DNA from 2 places in the Lactobacillus sp. XV13L genome. Region 2 is predicted to be linked to the other one. Evidence: predicted binding sites of a transcription regulator. Region 2 holds the regulator's gene; the other holds the start of a gene.
The links. Region 2 encodes LexA, which represses DNA repair genes until DNA is damaged. Its sites were predicted from a motif close to CNAACANNTGTTNG; they were not measured.

Region 1 (8,492 bases), on a different contig from region 2:
AGGTAGATTGCCGCCCCAAGTGCAATCGGCAGCGAAATTATGAGCGTGAGCAGCAAGAGGTACAGCGAATTGAACAGCTGGTCGCGCACGCCCCCACCGGCCTCAAAGGAAGAGGCCGCCGCGGTCAAAAAGTGCCACGACAAGTGCGGCACGCCAGACGCCAGAATGTTGCCGATGATGCTAGCCAACAATAAGATGACTATTCCCACCAAGAAGTAAATGACGCCCGTAGCAATCCGGTTAGTCCTTTTTGAATTCATAATCTCCTAGCTCTTCTTTCCAATCAAGTGCACCAAAAAGTTGAACACCAACGACATTACCAAAAGCAGCAGAGCCAGCGACCACAGCGCGTTGTTGGGCAGCGTGCCCATCACGGTATTGCCCATCTGGCTGGTCAATTGACTGGTCAAGGTGGCCGCCGGGTTAACCAGATTAGGCGGCAGCAGGACCGCATTGCCGATTGCCATCTGGACCGCAAGCGCCTCGCCGAAGGCACGCGCCATGCCAAAAATAACGGCGGTCATGATCCGTGCCCGGGCTGCGCGCAGAACAACGTGAAAGATGGTCTGCCACTGGGTCGCGCCCAGCGCGGCCGATGATTTGCGCAGTTCTTTGGGAACGGCCTTAAATGCATCGACAGTCAGTGAAGTGATCGTCGGCAGCACCATGACGAACAGGATTAGCGTGGCCGTTAAAATTCCAAAACCGGTTCCCCCAAAAACAGTTCTAACCGCCGGAACAATCACACTCAGGCCCAAGAAGCCATAAACGACGGAGGGAATGCCCACCAAAAGCTCCATCGCAGCTTGGAGCAAACGGCCATACTTAGCCGCCGAATACTCGGTCATAAACAGCGCCACTGCAATCGAGAAGGGCGTCGCCAGCAAAGCAGCAAGCAGCGTAACGGCAAACGACGTAACGATCAGCGCCGCCGCGCCAACGTGGTCCTTGCCCGCAGCCGGATTCCAGTCAGACGAAAATAAAAAATGCAGGATATTGACATGGTCAGAAAAGAAGGTTGCCAGTCCCCTTGCTCCAACAAAGCCAATGATTGCAACGATTAACACACCAATCAGGGCGATTGCACAAAACGTCAGCCCCTTGCCCCAGCGTTCCTGCCGCGTTTCTTTAGAAGGCCTGGTCAAACGTGCAACGTCAATATCCCGTGGATCAATTCCCTTGAACTTGACGTGGGGAACCTTTTGCTGTGCAATTGCCTTTTCGACAACTTTTTGCAGATCTTGCTTTTTTCTTCCCATTTACTTACCTATTTTTGTAACTCGATTATGACTGTCACGGGTAACCTGCATTTCACCGATGCTCAGGTACCCGATCTTAGGAACTAGTTCCTTTTGTACTTTTGCGCTTAACACGTATTTAATGAAGGCCGCCGTCGCTTTATTGGGCTTGCCCTTCGTGTACATGTGCTCATAGGACCAGAGCCGCCACTTGTTGGTGGGAATGTTCTGGTTCACAGGCTGCACGTGATCGATGGCGAGCTTCTGAATGTGCGGATCATTGGCATAGGGAAAAGAAATATACGAGATTGTCCCCGGCGTCGAACTGACAATCTTCTTAACCGTCCCGTTAGAATCCTGCTCCTGCGAATTGACCGCGTCCCTGCCCTTCAAGATGATATCTTCAAAACTCGTTCTGGTGCCACTGCCCCGCGAACGGTTGATAACAATTATTGGCAGGTCCTTGCCGCCGACCTCGCGCCAGTTCTTGACCTTGCCGGTATAGATTGCAGCCAGCTGGGCCGTTGACAGGTTCTTAACGCCTACGCCCTTATTGGCAATCGGAACAATTCCGACAACCGCGACGGGGTAATCGGCAAGTTTACCAGCATCAATGCCCTTCTGGGTTTCCGCAAAAACGTCGGACGTGCCGACTTCAACCGCCCCGGCCTGCACCTGGCTAAGTCCCGTGCCTGAGCCGCCGCCCTGGACAATAATGTTGCTGTCCAGGTGGGACAGGTGGTAGTCACTTGCTGCCTGCTCGATTAGGGGCTGCAGGGCACTTGAGCCCACAATGGTGATCTTTTTTTGATTTTTGCTGCACCCAGCTAGTAGCGGCACCAGCAAAAGACCGACTAACAGCTTAACCCAGTTATTTTTGCACATCATAATCCCTCAACAAGACAATTAAATTAGCTCTAGTTTACCAAACATTGCACCAGCGATAAACCATAAACTTTCTGAAGACAACAAAAAGGGGCAATCCAGCTAAGCTAGATTGCCCCCCTAATCAGCAATGATTTAGTCCAAATTTAACGGATCAAGCTTGATCCCCGGGCCAAAGGTTGCAGCAACTGCAACACTCTTAATGTACTGACCCTTAGCAGCTGACGGACGAGCACGCAAGATGACGTCGCGCAGTGCATCAAAGTTTTCGATTAATTGTTCATCGGTAAATGAAACCTTGCCGATGGCGGCGTGGATAGCAGCCTGACGGTCAACCCGGTATTCAACCTGACCGGCCTTCACGTTCTTAACGGCCTTTTCAATGTCCATGGTAACCGTCCCGGTTTTCGGGTTAGGCATCAAGCCTTTTGGCCCCAAGATTCGGCCCAAGCGTCCAACCTTAGCCATCATTGTTGGCGTAGCAACAACAACGTCAAAGTCCAAGTAGCCGTTTTGCACCTTTTCGACCAAATCGTCGGAACCAACTTCGTCAGCACCAGCGGCCTTGGCTTGTTCAGCCTGTGGGCCTTCAGCGAAAACAACAACCTTCTGGGTCTTACCTGTACCGTTTGGCAAAACGAGCGAGCCCCGAATTTGTTGATCGGCTTGCTTAGGGTCAACGCTCAAGTTGTATGAAACTTCAACTGAAGCGTCGAAGCCTGCGTATGAAGTCTCTTTAACCAGCTTCATTGCTTCGGCAACCGAATATAATTTCTTTGAATCTACTTTTTTAGCAGCTTCTAAATATTTTTTACCATGCTTTGGCATGTGATTTCCTCCTTAATATGTGGTCAAGCAAGCCTTAGGCTCTCCCACCTAAAATGTTATAAATAACAGGATTAGTCTTCGACTTCGATACCCATGCTTCTAGCAGTACCTTCGATCATCCGCATAGCAGATTCGACATCAGCAGCGTTAAGGTCCTTCATCTTGGTTTCAGCGATTTCCTTAACTTGATCCTTGGTGACCTTGCCCACCTTCTTGGTGTTCGGTTCACCGGATGCCTTGTCGATCTTTGCAGCTTGCTTCAAAAGCACCGGAGCTGGTGGAGTCTTGGTTACGAACTCAAATGAGCGATCTTCGTAAACCGTGATGACTACAGGAATAATCATGCCCTTTTGGTCAGCAGTTCGAGCATTGAAGTCCTTGGTAAAGCCAACAATGTTAATGCCCGCTTGACCTAAAGCAGGACCAACAGGGGGAGCTGGTGTTGCAGCCCCAGCTGGTATTTGTAATTTGACAACATTAATAACTTTCTTTGCCACGGTCAATACCTCCTTGATTCCGTGCGTGGTTAAAATGGAAAACTAACCCGTTTCCCTCCCACAATAATAAAAGTACCTTACTATGGTACCATTGTTTGCCTGGTTTTGCAATATCTCAGTTGTTAACCGATTTTCTTGACCTGGTCGTAGTCCAGTTCGGTGGTCGTTGCCCGGCCAAACATGTCGACCGAAACAAACAGTTTGTACTTGTCCGGTTGAATCTCGGTAATCTTGCCCTCGACGCCGTTAAAGGCACCGTCGGTAATTGTGACCGTCTCGCCCACTTCAAAGTCAATCTGCGGCCGCTTGGCTGGTTCGCCCTGCTGGCGCAGGAGCCGGTTAACTTCCTCTTCAAGCAGTGGCGACGGCTTGGAGCCACCACCATGCGAGCCGACAAAGCCCGTAACGTTAGGCGTGTTGCGGACAACGAACCAGCTCTCATCGGTCATCACCATCTCAACCAGCACGTAGCCCGGAAAGATTTTTTCTTCAACGTTTTTTTTCTTGTCGCCAACCTTTTCGACTTTTTCTTGCTCAGGCACCATTACCCGGAAGATGTAGTCCTGCATCCCCATGCTTTGCGCACGTGACAACAAGTCGGACCTAACCTTGTCCTCGTATCCCGAATAAGTATGGAGCACGTACCACTGCTTCTTGACTGTTTCAACCATTATTACCAATTCTCCTTTAAATTCTTGGCAAACAAAAAAACCTCCACGCTAGAGGTCCGTTTAACTTGGTTTTATTATAACACAGATAGAAAATCATTGCTAATCACATTACTACCTGGGTCATGCTGCTGAATACTAGATCAAGCAGACCCAAGTATGAGGCAAACAAGATTGACGACCCGATGACGATTGCCGTATCATGCCGGTTTTGCTTGGCGCTTGGCCACGTGACCAGACGCATTTCTTCGCCAACGCTCTTTAAAAACTTAATCATTACCTCTTACCTCGTTTCCTTGTGCAAAGTCATTTTGCCGCAATACTTGCAGAACTTTTTTAATTCAAGCCGCTGAGTGCGATTCTTGCCTGCGGTGATCGAGTAGTTACGCGAGCCGCATACACTGCAGGCCAAAGATGCTTTTTTCACTGCCATAATCTCACTTCCAAACTATTGTATTCTAGCAAAAAATATGTGCACAAGCAATTGACTTAATTATTAATTTACTAATTGTGGCGATTGCCATGCCGCTTTTTGCATTAACATTCTCTCATTGGCTCGTCTTGTCAAATAAAAACAACTGCCTAATTCTATTGGCAGCTGCCTTCTGGTGGACAATAAATGCGTGCCCACCGGGCGTAGAACATTGTGTTAGTCGGATTTACTTCTTAAGATTCTCATTTACGAAGGATTCGATTTTATCGTCAGAATCATCCAGGAACGGAAGCATTGTTTCCTCCGTCTTGATGGTATCCCTACCATTCTTTTCCATAAAATAATCCCACAGGGCGTCTCTGACCGGAACATCTGAATCGCTCCAGTCAAACACTTCTTTCATGTGACGATCTAACAATGCAGTCTTAATAACTTCTTTACTCATCTTAATGCCTCCTAAAATATTCCACACCGTTAATTATAACGCGTTTGGGCACTCAGTGGTACAAATGCTAACTGAGAAGTAGCCGGCGCATTTTCTGCAGCACGCGCGCACGGGCCCGCACCAGCATGAGGCGACTGAAGTGGTATTTGCGCTTGATCTCTTCGTACTTCATAGTGCCCAGGGCCAAAAGCAGCGCGCTTAACTCTAAATTGGAAAGGTGCGCCACCAATTCCTTTAAGTTTTCACTCAGCGGTACCGCCGCCGTTTGGGCAAAATTCTGCCGTAGAGGACTCAGCCCCTCTGCAGCGGCGTTCTCCAGGGAGATGGCCTGAGTTAACGCTCGTCGCCTATAAGCTGCATCGTACCTGACCAGCGACTTGGCGTGGTTGGTCAGCAGCGTTTTGTAATAACTGCCAAAGCGGCCCTTATTGTCATTAAACTTCTGGACTGCCCGGTAGCAAACAATCAGCGCATCCTGGTCCCAGTCCTGGCTATCGTAATAGCGCACGTGGTACCTGCGCTTGATGCAGCTGATAAGCGGTTGGTACGTGCGGCACAAGTCCTTTAAAGCATCATCATTCCCCGCCCTCACCTGGTCAATACGTCTGCGTTCCACTTCAATTGCACGTTCAAAATCTTGCATCTTCATTCCCTCCTAATTCAGCAGCTTTCAGAGTGAAGGATACGCAGATTGCCCGTAGTAAAATATCGAACGGTCGTTCATTCGTAGCGGTGGGATCTAAATGTCACTTGCCTAGAAAACGAACATGGCAAGCTGTCGAATTAGTCATTTTTTTAAAAAATAAGCAAAATTTGCTTCGGGGAATTTGACCCTTGCGTTTGACCTTGATGGCCTTCATCATCGACTCAATCCGACCACTTTTGCCCACAAAAAATCACCCCCCTGATTGGATTGGGGGGGTGATTATGCGTTAGTTATTTGGCAATGGGATTGCGGCTATTGAGCATCTGGTAGAGCAGAACGCCAGTTGCCACGCTTGCGTTGAGCGACTGCACGTGACCAACCATTGGCAGGGTCAGCATCTGGTCCATCTGTTCCTTAAGCAGGCGCGCGATGCCCTTGCCCTCGTTGCCGATGACGAGAACGGTTTTGCCACGCGCATCCCACTTGCGGTAATCAGTGCCCGCCATATCCGTCCCAAACAGCCAGTAGCCACGCTGTTTCAGCTTTTGACTAGTTTGCACGAGGTTATTAACCCGGGCGACCGGCACATAGTCAATCGCCCCGGTCGCGGTCTTGGCCACTACCGACGTGAGCCCGGTTGCGTGCCGCTTGGGGATGATGATCGCATCAACCCCCGTGGCGTCAGCCGACCGCAAAATTGACCCCAGGTTGTGCGGATCTTCAATCGAGTCCAGCATCAGCAAGAAAGGCTCCTTCTGGTCATGGTCATATTGGTCCAGCAGCTGGTCTAGGTCCGCATATTCAAAGCTGGCAACAGTTAAGACCAGGCCCTGGTGGTTTTCGCCCTGGACCAACCGGTCCAGTTTGTTTTTGGGCACCGTTTGAATAATCAGCCCCTTTTTCTTAGCCAGACCAAATACCTCATTAGCAAAATTTTCCTGGACGCCCTGCTGCAGGAACACCTTGTTGATCCGTCCAGCATCCTGCGTTCTTAAAAAGTCCAAGCCGGCATGCTTGCCGAAGATAAAATCCTTATCATTTGAAGTCATATTGATCAATGGCCCCTTCCTCTACTGCCTTGATGCACCACAAAGTTAACTCCTGGATGCGGTCCTTCTGACCGCACAATTCCAAATAGCCCCACACCGCCTCAAAGCCGGTAGACAGTTGGTAAGTTGCGAGGCTCGTGTTCTTGGCCTTAGTGTGCGTTTTCGAGTTGCGCCCCCGATGAAAGGTGGCCACTTCCTCCTTAGTGAGCATCTGTTCCTCCTGCAGCTTGGTGATCAAGGCGGCCTGAGCTTTGGCCGACACGTAGTGCGTGGCCTGCCTTTGCAAAACTTGCGGCTTGACGATGCCACACTTAAGCAGGTGGCGGCGAATATCTATTTCATAGACCGCATCGCCTAAGTACGCCAGCGTTTGCCCGTTTAGCGTATCCGGATTAACTTCTTCTTCCACCATTTTTTTGTTTTTAGTCACGTTTCCACCTTGTTCCCTGGGGAGTGTCCTCCACCGTGATGCCCCTTTCCTTTAATTGTGCGCGCAGCTGGTCGCTCTTTGCCCAGTCCTTGGCCGCGCGCGCCGCTTCACGTTGTTTTATCAGTTCGACTACTGCGGCGTCGGTGCTGCCCGGTTCATTATTCTGCGCAAGCAGCTTGTCTGCATCAATGCCAAAAATCGCCAGCCACGTGGTTAATAGCTGCTGCGCTTTCTTAAGCGCCTGCTTGTCCGCGTTGAGTGCGCTAGAATTGGCGTTGATCTCGGGCAATAGGTCATAAATGGCAGCCAATGCATTCTGGACGTTAATGTCATCGTCCATTGCCACATTGAATTTCTGTGCAGTTGTATCCAGTGCTGTTTCCAGTGCAGCCGACCTCATGCTTTTGCTCTTATCGGCTAACCGGTATTGCAAGTTGACCAGGGTGTTCTTAAAGCGCTGCAGAATATTCTCTGCCTGGGCAAGGTTGGTGCGCGAATAGTTGATCTGCTTGCGGTACTGCACGCTCGCCATGAAAAAGCGCAAAACCTGCGCATCGACGTCTTTCAACAGTTCGTGAACCGTCACAAAATTGTGCAGCGACTTAGACATTTTTTCCTGTCCTGCGCCCACAGTCACGAAGCCGTTGTGCATCCAGTAGTGGACAAAGGGTTGCCCCGTTGCGGCCTCACTCTGGGCAATTTCATTTTCATGGTGCGGAAATTCCAGGTCCTGGCCACCACCGTGAATATCAATAGTCGAACCCAGGTACTTGGTAGCCATGACCGAGCATTCAATGTGCCAACCGGGCCGGCCTTGGCCCCAGGACGATGCCCACGCAATCTCATCTTCTTGCTTCTGCTTTTTCCAGAGGGCAAAGTCGATGGGGTCTTCCTTACGCTGCTGGTCCGCGGCATTGACGTGCTTAGAAGCACCCTCCTCAAGCTCAGCAATATTCTGACCGCTAAGGTCACCGTAATGTTTGAACTTGCGAGCACGAAAGTAGACGTCGCCGCCTGCCTCGTAGGCATAATCCTTGGCAATCAGCTTGGCGATAAAAGCAGTGATCGCAGGAATTTCATGCGTCGCCCGGGGATTCAGGGTCGCCGGCTCAACGTTCAAAGCCGCCGTATCTTCTTGGTAGGCCTTGATGTAACGCGCGGCCAATTCAGAAACGGTTGTCTTCTCAGCACGCGCTTCATTGATCATCTTGTCGTCAACGTCGGTAAAGTTCGAGACGAAGTTGACTTTATAACCCCGATATTCGAAGTAGCGCCTGATGGTATCGAAGGCAATCACGCTCCTGGCATTACCGATGTGTATGTAATTATATACTGTCGGCCCACAGACGTACATTGTAATCTGACCGGGAGTA
Region 2 (8,492 bases):
CACGGCAAGGCTGCTAGAATTGCAGAAAAGCGCCGTTAATCCGCTTAAATTAAAGAGAACCATCCTGTTGCGGGGTGGTTCTCTTTTTTTGGCTATGGTAAAATCGATAGCAATATAATTTGTGGAGGAAACTACTATGGAAAACTTGTTTTTGGCGGACTTTGATGCTAGCCCGCGCGCCGTCATCGAACCCGACCACGAAAAGGCCGAAACGCACTACCACTTTCCGGCCAAGTTGCTGTTTGGCTTTATCACAAGCGATGCCATTGACGCTTTTTTGGCCCAGCACCCGCACCGCGTCCTCGGCCAGTTCGACTGCTTTGAGGGCTTGACGCCAATCTACGCGGTTGACTTGCCAAACGAAACGGTCACGTTCTGCCAGGCTAAATTGGGCGCCCCGGCAGCCGTACAGCTTTTGGACTGGCTGGTTGGCTACGGCGTTAGGCAGGTACTGGCAATCGGATCGGCCGGCGTTTTGGTCGACCTGCCCGAAAACTACTTCTTGGTGCCAACGAGGGCAATTCGCGACGAAGGGACGTCCATGCACTATGCGCCAGCGCAGAATTTCATTGACCTGCGGTCGTCCTTTTTGACGCGCGTGGAAAAATTGATGGGTACGAACGGAGTGCGGGTCAAGGAGGTCACGACCTGGACTACCGATGGCTTCTTCCGGGAAACGCCGCAAAAGGCCCAGCAGTTTAAGGCCCTGGGCGCGTCCTGCGTGGAGATGGAATGCGCGGCACTGGCGGCTTGTGCACAATTCCGCGGCGTTGATTTTGCCCAGGTTTTGTTTACGGCGGACTCGCTCAGTGACCTGGACCAGCATGCAGGACGGGGCTGGGGCAGGGACGCACACGAAGAGGCACTTGACCTTGCAGCCCAGATTCTGGATAACCCCTAGTCCCAACTTTGTGAAAAGCAGCAGCCATGAAACGACCGTGGAACGGATGGAAATTTCACAAGCAAAAACAATAATGCTGGTTTGACAGGCTTTATTGTTTTAAACCAGGCCCAGTATTTGTGAAGCGTGATTATACAGTAGATGTGGAAAGTCCCGCATACCGCTTTTGGCAGGTGGTAGGCGGCGCCTGCCCCTTCATCAGCCGTCCCGCATGCGTTTCTTGCGTCCTTTAAATTAACTAAAAATTGAGGTTGAGCCCAATCAGCAGGATGGTCAGGAAGAAGCGGACGAGCCAGTGGCTCCAGTCAACCCGATGGTGGAGTGCCATGCCGTTGACCGCGGCGACAATTAAAAGGGCGAGCAGGAAACCCGTAACGATTGTGGGCCGGTCCGTTAGCCCGGCAAGGACGACGCCAGCGCCCAGCAGAAAATTGGCTGCAACGAGCCAGACGGGCAAGGTTTTGTGGGCTGCCAGCGCCGCCAAACCCATGATGCCGCCGTATAAAATGGTTAAGAAACAGGTTAAGTAATTCATTGATTTTTCTCCTTTGCAAAATTAAAGCACCAGCTGCACCCCGACGTCAAGGCGGCGTCGCCGCTAACGGACAGGCAAGAAGGGTGGGGCAGCGCACGATTTCTTCTGCAACAAAAAAGCCGTCCGGCCAACCCCTGAATTGTGGAATTCATGAGTTGGCAAAACGGCTGTATTGAAGGGCAAGAGCCCGTTTGCCCGAATAGATTGGGAGAAACAACTCGGGCAGTAGCAACTAGAAAATATTGCTGCGGTAAAGGCCGACTACCTTGCCCAGAATCTGCACGTTCTCCAGAATGATCGGTGCCATCGTGTCGTTTTCCGGCTGCAGGCGGAAGTGATCCTTTTCCCTGTAGAAACGCTTGACGGTGGCCTCGTTCTCATCGGTCATGGCGACGACAATTTCACCGTTGGTCGCGGTGCTCTGCTTGCGTACGATAACATTGTCGCCGTTCAGAATACCGGCATTGATCATGCTCTCGCCGTGTACCCGCAGCATGAACAGGTCGCCCGCATCGTTGGCAAGGTCGGGCGGCAGCGGGAAGTAGTCTTCAATGTCCTCCACCGCCAAAATGGGCTGACCAGCCGTGACGACCCCGACAACGGGAATTTCGGTTGGCTTGAGCCCAAGCAGCTTCTTGCCCTCGTCGGTTATTTCCAGTGCGCGCGGTTTCGTTGCGTCCTTAATGATCAGGCCCTTGCGTTCCATTCGGGAGAGGTGGCCGTGAACGGTCGAAGTGGACGACAGGTCAACCGCGTGGCAGATTTCGCGGACGGTGGGCGGGAACCCCCGCTTTTGGACGGTATCATAGATGTAGCGTAGAATTTGCACTTGCTTATTATCCTGAATGTTGGTCATAATTTTGCTCCCTTGCACTTGACAAACTGTTGATAAGCATATTTTAGCAAATATCTGGCATAAACGCAAACAAACGTTCTAAGAAATTAAACTTTTTTTATTGGACGAAATAAGGTAGACTTTTTAGGATAAGGGGTGTAAATAATGACTGAAGACGAAGAAAAAAAGTTGATCAACCGCATCAACGAACTGTACCATAAGAAAAAGACCGTCGGACTGAGCGTTGAGGAGGAAGATGAGCGTAAAGAGTTACACCAAAAGTTCATCAAGAACTTCCGCGCGGGCTTTAAGCAGGACGTTGAAAACCTGGTTCTGATTGATAAAAACGGACGTGAGGTAACGTCTGAAAAGGCCAAACGGGCTCAACGGGAAAAAGGTTTAAGAAAAGATTAACGTTTATCTTTAATTTTACTTAATTTTTAGGTAAGATATAACTATTGGACAAATTGAGGTGAACATTTTATGAATATGGGATTAGCAGTCTTTTTAATTGTAATAGCACTGTTGCTGGGCCTAATTGGCGGTTTTTACGGTGCAAGAGCATACATGAAGAAGTATTTTAAGGATAATCCACCAATCAATGAAGACATGATTGTTGCCATGATGTCACAGATGGGCCAAAAACCTTCGGCCAAGAAGGTTAACCAGGTGATGAACATGATGAAGCACCAAAAATAATGGTCTTGCACGATTGAGAATAAAGGCGGAGGATTGTCTCCGCCTTTTTATTTATGGAAGATAGATGAGCTATGAAAATATTTTTTAAACTAGGCTGGTTTTTTAAAAAAGAAAAGAAGCGCTACCTGATTGGCATTGCCTTTTTGGCCTTGACCTCGATAGTCAACCTGGTGCCGCCCCGCATTCTGGGGCTAATGGCTGACCAGTTGGAACTGGGCCACATCAGCTGGCAGGAGTATGGCCTGTTGATCCTGGCAATAATCCTGGCGGCGCTCCTGCTCTATGGCTTCCGTTACTTTTGGCGCCGGCAGATCTGGGGCGGTTCCGCGGAACTGGAATTGCAGTTGCGCTCGAAATTGTTTGCCCACTTTATGGAAATGGACCGCACCTTTTACCAGCGGCACCGGACCGGGGACCTGATGGCCCATGCCACCAATGACGTTTCCGCCGTTCAAGAAGTTGCCGGTGAGGGTGTTTTGACCCTGGTTGACTCGCTGATCATGAGCGTCTCGACGATGGTTGCCATGATTATCTTTGTCGACTGGCGCCTGACGGTCGTGGCGCTTTTGCCGCTGCCGTTTCTGGCCTGGGGGGCGTGGAAACTGGGCGACCAGCTCCATGATGCCTTCGACAAGTCGCAGGCAGCCTTTTCGCGTCTGAACAACAAGACGCAGGAATCCGTGTCGGGGATTAAGGTGCTCAAGACTTTTGGCCAGGGTCAAGACGACACTGCAGCCTTCGATAAGATGATCGATGATACGATCACGATCAACAAGCGCGTCTTCAAGTGGGATGCGCTATTTGACCCGCTGGGAACGATTCTCATCGGTCTGACTTACACAATCACGATTATTTACGGTGGTCTGCTCGTCAGCAGCAAGGTTCTAACAATTGGCCAGCTGGTTTCCTTTATTGCCTACATCGGCAACATGGTGTGGCCGATGTTTGCGATTGGCTACCTCTTTAACATTTTGGAGCGGGGCAGCGCCAGCTACGACCGTATTGAAAAGCTGCTCGACGAGAAGCCGGCAATTACCGATCAAAATGCCGACGAAAGTTTAGGTGCCGGCGACATTGCGGGCGACCTGAAGTTTCAGGTTAAGTCATTTGCCTACCCCGATGAGCCGCAGATTCCGGTCCTGAAAAACGTTGACTTTACGCTGAAAACGGGGCAAACGCTTGGGCTTGTCGGCAAGGTGGGAGCGGGCAAGACCACGATAATTCAGCTGCTTCTGCGTGAGTTTGACCGCTACGACGGCCAAATAACGCTGAATGGCCATGACATCCGCGAGATCCCGCTGAACGTGCTGCTGCGCCAGATTGCATACGTGCCGCAGGACAACTACCTGTTTTCAACCAGCATTCAAAAGAACATTGCGTTCGCCGATGCCAACACGGGTACGGACGCAATTGTTGCGGCCGCTAAAAAGAGTGACCTGCACAATGACATCCTGCAAATGCCGGGCGGCTACAACACGCTAGTCGGGGAGAACGGCGTCTCGCTGTCCGGTGGCCAAAAACAGCGGATGTCGATTGCGCGCGCCCTGCTGAAGAGCAGTCAGATACTGGTTTTAGACGATGCGCTGTCGGCGGTTGACGCTAGAACAGAGCAGGCAATCCTGCACTCGCTGCGTAGAGAGCGTGCGGGCAAGACCACGCTGATTGCAACGCACAGGCTGACGTCGGTGATGAACGCCGACCTGATACTGGTGCTGAAAAACGGCCGCATTGTTGAGCGCGGGACCCATGACCAGCTGCTGCTTGAACGGGGCTGGTATGCCGACATGTGGCAGAGACAGGAACTAGAAGAAAAGGTGGGCGAATAATATGGATGAACAGAACATGAACCAATCCGTTTGGTCCCAAGAAATCCCGGTCAAAGAGCAGCTCGGCATCTTTAAGCGCCTTTTGGGTTTTGTGCTGCACTTCAAAAACGAGATGATTGTTGCGGGCATTGGCGCCTTTTTAGTCAGTGTCATTAACATGCTGCTGCCTTACGGTTTGCAGTACTTCCTGGATAATTATCTTGTCAAGGCCGATGTGACTACGCAGGTAATCATATTTGCGGGGCTGCTTTACGCGCTGGGTTCAGTGATCAAGGGCGTTTTACAGTTCACGTACGAGTACTTCTTTGCCCTGGGTTCGGAAAAATCGCTGGAGGGCCTGCGGGCCGCGCTCTATGAGAAGCTGCACACGCTGGGCATGCGCTACTTTGACCAGACGCCGGCCGGTTCAATCGTGTCGCGGGTGACCAATGACACGATGACCCTGAGCAACTTTCTAACGGTTTTATCCAGTGTCGTTATATCCTTCTTTTCTATCATCTCGGCGATGGTCGCAATGTTTACGACCAACTTCTGGGCCGGGGTAATCGTGCTGGCCTTTCTGCCGTTTCTCCTGCTCATTATCTGGGCGTATTCAAGGCGCTCCTCTAAGCTCTACCGCAACTACCGGGAGCGGCTCAGCCGGATCAACACGAACCTGAACGAATCAATTGAGGGCGTTTCCCTGATCCAGCAGTTCAAGCAGGAAGAGCGCATGACCGGCAACTTTGAGCGGGAAAACTCGGCCCTGATGAAGACCCGCTTCAACATGATCAACCTGAACTCGCTTTTGCTGTCGCCGCTGACCAGCCTGCTTTATTCGCTGGCCCTGGCCCTGACGCTGATGTACTTCGGCTTTCCGCTGCGCTCAACGTTCGTGCCCGCCGGCGTCGTTTACGCCTTTTCGCAGTATATTTCACAGTTTTTTAACCCCATTTCCAACATGATGGACCAGATGACGTTCTTCCAGGACGGCATTGTTGCGGGCAAGCGCATCTTCCGGATACTGGACAACACCGACTATGAACCCGCACAGGATGCCCAGAAGGGACTAACGATTGCCCGGGGCAAGATCGAGTTTAAGCACGTCAGCTTTTCGTATGACGGCCAAAACGAGATTCTGCACGACATCTCCTTTACCGTCAACCCGGGTGAAACGCTTGGAATTGTTGGTCATACGGGCTCGGGCAAGAGCTCAATCATCAACGTGATGATGCGCTTTTACGAGTTCTACCAGGGGCAGGTTTTAATCGACGGCGTTGACATTAAAAAATACCCGAAGGCCGAATTGCGCAAAAAAATGGGGCTGGTGCTGCAGGAACCGTTCATGTTTTACGGTGACATCAACTCTAACATTAGGCTCTATAACCAAAATATTTCCGATGAGCAGATTGAAGATGCTGCTAAAACGGTTCAGGCCGATCGCTTCATTGCCAACTTGCCGGGCAAATACCACGCCCAGGTCGGCGAGGGGGGCAGCGAATTTAGTCAGGGCCAGCGGCAGCTGATTTCGTTTGCCCGAACACTGGTTACTGATCCCAAGATTTTGGTTTTGGATGAGGCCACCGCAAGCGTGGACACCGAGACCGAAACGTTGATCCAGCAGGGCTTAAGGCGCCTGCGTCAGGGGCGGACGACCCTGGCGATTGCTCACCGTTTATCGACCATCGTTGATGCTGACCAAATTATCGTCCTCGACAACGGGTGCATCGTTGAGCGAGGCACGCACGAAGAACTGTTAAACCATAAGGGTTATTACTATAACCTGTATACTCTGCAAAACGGCCAGAAGTAGTCTTTGACAATTTGTGAAAAGTATTTTTTGAAAGCACTATTGATAACGGTTACATAAAGTAGTAGATTATAAATATAGTTTTGTCTGAATTTGTGAATTTTGATAAATAAGAAGGAGACTACTATGGAATACCATAAGATTAATCAAACCGACCGTGACAATTTGCGGAAATTTATTTCCGATCCGGAGCGCTTTGTTACTTCCCCTAATGCGCACTGGGACCACGATCAATTTGGAACTTTTAAGGCAATGCCGGATTTGGTTATTCAACCGATCACTAACGAAGAGGTAATGCACGTCGTTAAGTACGCAAGTGACAATCATATTCCGCTGGTGCCGCGCGGCAACTCAACCGGGTTGATGGGTGCGAACCTGACCGTTGAGGGGGGTATTTCACTTGATATGATTAAGATGAACAAGGTTTTGGAATATAGTCCGGAAAGCCTGACCATGACCATTCAGGCCGGCATGAGACTCAACGACCTTGACGCATACCTGGAAGACAAGCCGTTTGCTTACATGCCCGCTCCTGCCATGCACTGGGCAACGATTGGCGGCAACACGGCAACGAACGCCGGTGGGCTAAAGGCAATCAAGTATGGCGTTACGCGTGAGCACATCCGTGAAGTGAAGGTTGTTTTGACTAACGGCAAGATGTACAAATTCGGTTCAAAGGCCGTTAAGTCGTCCTCAGGCTACTCGCTCAGGGACCTCGTTGTTGGTGCTGAAGGTACCCTTGGCGTCATTACCGAAATCACCATCCGGCTTTACCCCAAACCGCGCAAGTCAATCAATGCGGTTATTCCATTCCCGACGCTGAATGATGCCATCCGCTCCGTCCCGGCAATTTTGGCTTCCGGGGTGGTGCCGACGACCGTTGAATTCATGGGACGCAAGGTCATTGACTTGTGGGAAAAATTCGCCAAAACCGAATTCCCGATCAAAGCCGGCAACGGCTTCATCATTATCGGCATCGACTCCTTCACTGAGGACGAGTGGCGCGCTGAACTGGAGCAGACGCTTGAAGCCGTTAAAAAGTTTAAGGCCGGCAAGGCAATCGTCATGAGTGCCGACTCGGAAGAGGCCAAGACGGTCTGGAAGTGTCGCGAAGAGCTGCTATTGGCAATCCAGAGTTCGACGCCAAAGATGGACGAAATCGACGTGTGCGTGCCGATTAATCACATTCCGGTAGTCCTGGATCGGATTGAAGAACTGGAGAAGGAACTGAACATCAGAATCCCTAACTTCGGCCACGCCGGTGACGGGAACCTGCACATTTACCTCTGCTCGGACGACATGAGCGATGAAGAATATGCCAAGACCAGCGACAAAGTTATTTCTGAATTGTACAAGACCGCCAAGAATCTGAACGGCAACATGTCGGGTGAACACGGCATTGGCTACGCCCGCGCAAACTACTACGAGGACTTCTATGGTCACGACTACACCGAGCTGCTTAGGAGCGTCAAGAAGCTGTTTGATCCAAACTACATCCTCAACCCGGACAAGATTTTTAAGAAATAAGTTTGCTTCTAACCAAAAAGAGCATGAATTGGCTTCATGCTCTTTTTTTGTTTAATCAAGACTAGTTAGTAACCATGTAGTTTCTGGTCAGCGGCAGGTTTTGGCCCGACGGACCCTTGCTCAAAAGGTACTGGACAACGTCGATGTTGCCCGATTCAAAGGATGCGGCGCACGCCTGCAGGTAGAGGTCCCACATGCGCGTGAACCGTTCACCCATCTTCTTTTGAATCGTGGACCGGGCCCGGATAAAGTTTTGGTCCCAGATTTCAATCGTCCGTTGGTAGTGGCGCCGCAGCATCTCCACGTCGTCTACCTGGAGGCTGCTGGCTACGATGTGCTCGATGTTTTCGCTTAATCCCGGGATGTAGCCGCCCGGGAAG

Region 1: the regulator LexA is predicted to act here: its motif matches at 5,704-5,717, upstream of AC2JF6_RS02150 (sigma factor).

The regions. Positions count from the first base shown of each region.
Region 1 covers NZ_JBWXGD010000002.1:12,228-20,719, forward strand. The annotation lists gene pstA (phosphate ABC transporter permease PstA) at 1-260, opposite strand, end outside; gene pstC (phosphate ABC transporter permease subunit PstC) at 267-1,259, opposite strand; gene AC2JF6_RS02115 (phosphate ABC transporter substrate-binding protein) at 1,260-2,123, opposite strand; gene rplA (50S ribosomal protein L1) at 2,259-2,951, opposite strand; gene rplK (50S ribosomal protein L11) at 3,023-3,448, opposite strand; gene nusG (transcription termination/antitermination protein NusG) at 3,571-4,119, opposite strand; gene secE (preprotein translocase subunit SecE) at 4,223-4,393, opposite strand; gene rpmG (50S ribosomal protein L33) at 4,400-4,549, opposite strand; gene AC2JF6_RS02145 (P8 family protein) at 4,776-4,994, opposite strand; gene AC2JF6_RS02150 (sigma factor) at 5,062-5,637, opposite strand; gene rlmB (23S rRNA (guanosine(2251)-2'-O)-methyltransferase RlmB) at 5,931-6,689, opposite strand; gene AC2JF6_RS02160 (Mini-ribonuclease 3) at 6,676-7,119, opposite strand; gene cysS (cysteine--tRNA ligase) at 7,112-8,492, opposite strand, start outside.
Region 2 covers NZ_JBWXGD010000001.1:286,148-294,639, reverse strand. The annotation lists gene rplS (50S ribosomal protein L19) at 1-39, shown strand, start outside; gene AC2JF6_RS01370 (nucleoside phosphorylase) at 137-901, shown strand; gene AC2JF6_RS01365 (hypothetical protein) at 1,140-1,436, opposite strand; gene lexA (transcriptional repressor LexA) at 1,669-2,292, opposite strand; gene AC2JF6_RS01355 (DUF896 domain-containing protein) at 2,437-2,685, shown strand; gene AC2JF6_RS01350 (YneF family protein) at 2,755-2,970, shown strand; gene AC2JF6_RS01345 (ABC transporter ATP-binding protein) at 3,042-4,796, shown strand; gene AC2JF6_RS01340 (ABC transporter ATP-binding protein) at 4,798-6,588, shown strand; gene AC2JF6_RS01335 (FAD-binding oxidoreductase) at 6,712-8,112, shown strand; gene AC2JF6_RS01330 (class I SAM-dependent methyltransferase) at 8,174-8,492, opposite strand, start outside.